Regions from separate parts of the Exercitatus varius genome, predicted to be linked through region 1. Evidence: riboswitches for the same ligand, from Rfam matches in the RefSeq annotation. Region 1 holds a riboswitch; the other holds the start of a gene.
The links. Region 1 has a riboswitch for thiamine pyrophosphate ahead of P7M01_RS02230 (ABC transporter substrate-binding protein). Riboswitches for the same ligand answer to the same signal wherever they lie in the genome.
Positions count from the first base shown of each region.

Region 2: it holds a riboswitch for thiamine pyrophosphate, as region 1 does, so the genes downstream of both, thiB (thiamine ABC transporter substrate binding subunit) here and P7M01_RS02230 (ABC transporter substrate-binding protein) in region 1, are expected to answer to the same signal.

Region 1 is NZ_JARQTO010000001.1:478,021-480,225, forward strand. Features, by position in the region: gene uvrD (DNA helicase II) at 1-675, opposite strand, end outside; TPP riboswitch at 791-883, shown strand; gene P7M01_RS02230 (ABC transporter substrate-binding protein) at 937-1,983, shown strand; gene fdhD (formate dehydrogenase accessory sulfurtransferase FdhD) at 2,069-2,205, opposite strand, start outside.
Region 2 is NZ_JARQTO010000010.1:16,510-18,714, forward strand. Features, by position in the region: gene thiP (thiamine/thiamine pyrophosphate ABC transporter permease ThiP) at 1-2, opposite strand, end outside; gene thiB (thiamine ABC transporter substrate binding subunit) at 2-1,012, opposite strand; TPP riboswitch at 1,089-1,197, opposite strand; gene P7M01_RS08080 (DUF1919 domain-containing protein) at 1,295-1,915, shown strand; gene accA (acetyl-CoA carboxylase carboxyl transferase subunit alpha) at 2,035-2,205, shown strand, end outside.

The sequences.
Region 1 (2,205 bases):
CTCATCCACCAGAATTTGTCCGAAGCGGCGCTGATAATTTTGCAAAATCAACGGTTTATTCAAAAACAGCTCGTAGGCCCGAAGCAAAATTTCGGCGAAATCCACCAAACCGGCTCTGTCGCAGGTATCTTGATAAAGACGATAAATTTTAATCCATTCCTGCTCCTGACGATCGTTCATATCGTCAATCTGATGAGGCCGTAATCCTTCGTCTTTTTTATTATTAATGTACCAACAGGCTTGTTTCGCCGGATACATTTTTTCATCGTAATTGTGCAGTTTCAGCAAGCGTTTCAGCAAACGCAGCTGATCTTCGCTGTCTAAAATCTGAAAATCCTGTGGCAAGCCGGCATCGGCATAATGGGCGCGCAACACCCGGTGAGCAATGCTGTGAAAAGTTCCCACCCACATACCAAATAACCGGCGGGAAGAATGTAAGGCTAGCGTGGATTCAATCCGCTGACGCATTTCCGCCGCCGCTTTATTGGTGAAGGTTACCGCCATAATGCCGCCTTCGGAAATACCTTCCACCGCAATCAGCCAGGCGATCCGATGGGTAAGCACCCGTGTTTTGCCCGAACCGGCGCCGGCAAGAACTAAATAATTGCCTAAAGGCGCCGCCACCGCTTCACGCTGTTTATCGTTCAATCCATCGAGTAATTCTGAAATATCCATGAACTTATTATTCGTTATCTGTTTAAATTTACATTAGATTATAGAGAGTGCGGATAAATTGTCAATGCGGTAATCCGCCCGTATTTACAAATAATGCCAAACAATTTATAGTACTTTCCGTTAGTCGGGGTGCCGAAAAATCGGCTGAGAAAATACCCGGGAACCTGATACAGTTAGCACTGGCGTAGGAAACTAATTTTTATTTTGCTTTTCCGTTTAGCTGTTGACTTGTTCTGTTTTTATCTGTACGGGAGCAAATCAATGATTCGTTTACATCCAAACCACAAAAAAACTCTTCTAAAATCGACCGCACTTTGCCTGCTTTCCGGCTTATCCTTACCAATAACGGCTCAGGCCGAAGGCAAACTGAACATTTATTGCAGCGTACAAAATACCGCTTGCGAGAAAATCAGTCAGGCCTTTGGTGAGAAATACAACGTAAAAACGCAATTCGTCCGCAACAGCACCGGCACCGTGCTGGGTAAAATCAAAACCGAAAAAGACAATCCGCAGGCGGATGTCTGGTACGGCGGCACTCTGGAACCTCATCTGCAAGCGGCGGATCTCGGGTTATTGGAAAAATACCGTTCCCCGAACCAAAAAGACATTATGCCTAAATTCAAAAAATTAATGGATCTGCGGGGCGATTACACTTCCGTGATCTACGTAATGGAATTAGCCATCGGTATCAATACTAAAAAATTGAAAGCGTTAAATATCGAGCCGCCTAAATGCTTCAAGGATTTATTGGAACCCCGCTTCAAAAACCAAATTCAGTACGCAGATCCGCGCGTATCCGGCACGGGTTATTCGTTTATCACCACTTTGGTCGCATTGTGGGGCGAAGATAAAGCCTTTGATTATTTAGCCGAATTAAACAAAAACGTGGCGCAATTTTCCAAAAGCGGATTAGCGACCAACAATCTGGCAACCGGCGAAGTCACGGTGGATATCAGCTTTATGAACGCTTATCTTCACGAACAGGAAAAAGGCGCACCGGTTGAAGGCATTCTACCCTGCGAAGGCATTGGCTATACTTTAGGCGCAACCAGCATTATCAAAGGCGCCAGAAATTTAGATAACGCCAAATTATTTACCGATTGGGCGCTCACGGCGGAAGCGCAGGAACTGCACTGGCGAGAAGCCAATTCCTATCAACTGCCGGCAAACGTTCACGCCAAGCTTTATCCCAAGACCCATTTCCCGCCAATCGCCAACTTCATTGAGCTTGATGTGATTCGTTTCGGTTCGGCTCAAGAAAGCAAACGTTTGATTCAGCGCTGGACGGATACTACGTTAAATCAATAATTTTTATTTTATGAAATAAATAGCGGCATTCGGTTGATATCGAATGCCGTTATCGCAAAAAACTCGTCAAAATTTGACCGCACTTTTACTCGTTTTCGACGTCCCGTATCTGTAAACGCTCTGTTCCCGTATAAATTGTAGCGCGCCCCTCGCGGGCAAAGCCGATTAAGGTCAAATCCGTCTCCCGCGCCATGCGAACCGCTAATTCCGTCGCAGCAGAAA
Region 2 (2,205 bases), on a different contig from region 1:
ATTAACGGCTCAGACTTGTTTGCCAAACTTCAATCCATTGCTTAACCGTCGCGTCCGTCGGCACGGATAACGTTTGCGCCGTCGGATTAGCCTTTAAGGTTTCCGCCTTTAATTGATCAAAAGGCGGTTCGATTGGCGTGGAAATCGACGATAACATGACGTTTTTCGAAATGATGATTTTCTGCGCCTCGGCCGAAAGCAGAAAGCCAATAAAATCATCGGCACAGGCATGATTTTTACCGGCAATCTTCGCCGCCGTGTCGAACTGGTATAGACCGTCGCCGTTAAATTGTGCGGCGACGTACTGATCCTGCCTATCTTTCAGCAAATGATAAATCGGCGAGGTATTATGGCTGAACACCACATCCGCTTCGCCTTTCAAAAAGGCGCCGTAGGTTTCCGTCCAGCCTTTGCCCACCGTCACCGTGTGTTTTGCAAGCCGCTGCCACGCGGTTTGGATTTGCTCCGGCGGATAAACGGCGTTCATCCAGACCACAAAACCGCGCCCCATGCTGCTGGTGCGCGGATCCTGATAAATCACGCGCAAATCCTGTCGCTCCACCAGTTCTTTCAGGCTTTGCGGGGGATTTTTCAGTTTGTTTTTATCGTAAATAAAGGCGAACCGCCCGAATTCATAAGGAATAAATCTTTGATTCTTCCAGCTGAACGGCAGAGAAAGTGCGGTCAAATTTATTGAAGTTTTTTCAAATAATCCCGTTTTTTCCGCCGCGTCGAACTGAAAATTATCCAATCCCACCACCACATCGGCTTTGGTCTTTTTGCCTTCCAAACGCAGGCGGTTCAGCATGGTGTTGCGTCCGTCAAAGACTTGATAATTCACTCGGCATTGAGGATAAGCCCGTTCAAAACTGGCTTTCACCTCGCCGCCCGGGCCCCAGTCCGCGCCGAAAAATTCTTCCGTATAAACCTGTAACGGCGCATTGGCGGCGGCATTCAACGCGGAAAATGCAAAAACGGAAAGCAGTGAAAAAATAATGAGCTTTTTAAGCATAAAAAAATCCTTTGGCAAGCATTTTGCAAACAACAAAGGAATTTAAGTGCGGTCAAATTTTAGACTGTTTTTCAACAAATTGACGTTTCTCAAATCCCTACGCAGATATTAATCAGTTCAGGTTCTACGGGTATTTTCTCAGCTTTTTCCGGCTGTCGCCGCGGCAAGCACCCCGATGAGAACATGCCGAGTGTAAATCTTCATTCGTCGATACGCAAGCAATAATCCGTTTGCAGCGACGGAATTTTGCTTCTAAAATCCCAACCGTAACAGGAGAAAAACATGCTAGCCACTTTACGTAAAATTTCAAACCGACTGTTTCGCCTTGCGATTAACAAAAAATTACAACGACGATTAACCAATCACCGCATGTCGGTGATTGCCAGTAATTGCAACGGCGCGCTGATTCTGCACGATTTAAAGGAAGCGTTCCGTTCGCCTTTCGTGAATTTATATCTGGAGCCGGCGGATTTTATCCGTTATTTGCAAAATCCCCGTCATTATCAGCAAACCGAACCGGTTTTCGAACAGACGGATAAGCCTTATCCCGTGGCCAAACTGGACGATATTCGACTTTACTTTGTGCATTATCATTCCGAACGGGAAGCGCGCGAAAAATGGCTGAGCCGTTCAACCCGTATCGATTGGGATAATCTGTTTGTGATGATGACGGATCGCGATGGTTGCACGCAGCAAAACATCGCGGATTTCGATGCGTTGCCTTATCCGAACAAAGTGATTTTCACGCACAAAGCTTATCCGCAATTCGCTTCCGCTTATCATATCCGCGGTTTTGAAAATCAGTCTGAAGTGGGCGATTTATTTGAATTCTCCGGCTGGTTCGGCCAAAAATATTACGATCAATTCGATTATGTGGCGTGGTTTAACCGAAATCATGGTTAAACCAGCGACAAAATTACTGCAATTTTTATCAAAAACGCATAGAATAGCCCACAAGTTTGCACGACGGAAAATTTCTTGCTAAAGTGCGGTCCGATTTATGCTAGTTTTAGGAAACAAAAATGAGCCAAGAATACCTGGATTTTGAATTACCCATCGCCGAGTTAGAAGCGAAAATTGAATCCCTGCGCGCCGTTTCCGGTCAGGATAACGAAATTAATCTTGATGACGAGATCAAACGCCTGCAGAAAAAAAGCGAAGAACTGACCAAAAAAACCTTCGCTAATTTAGAT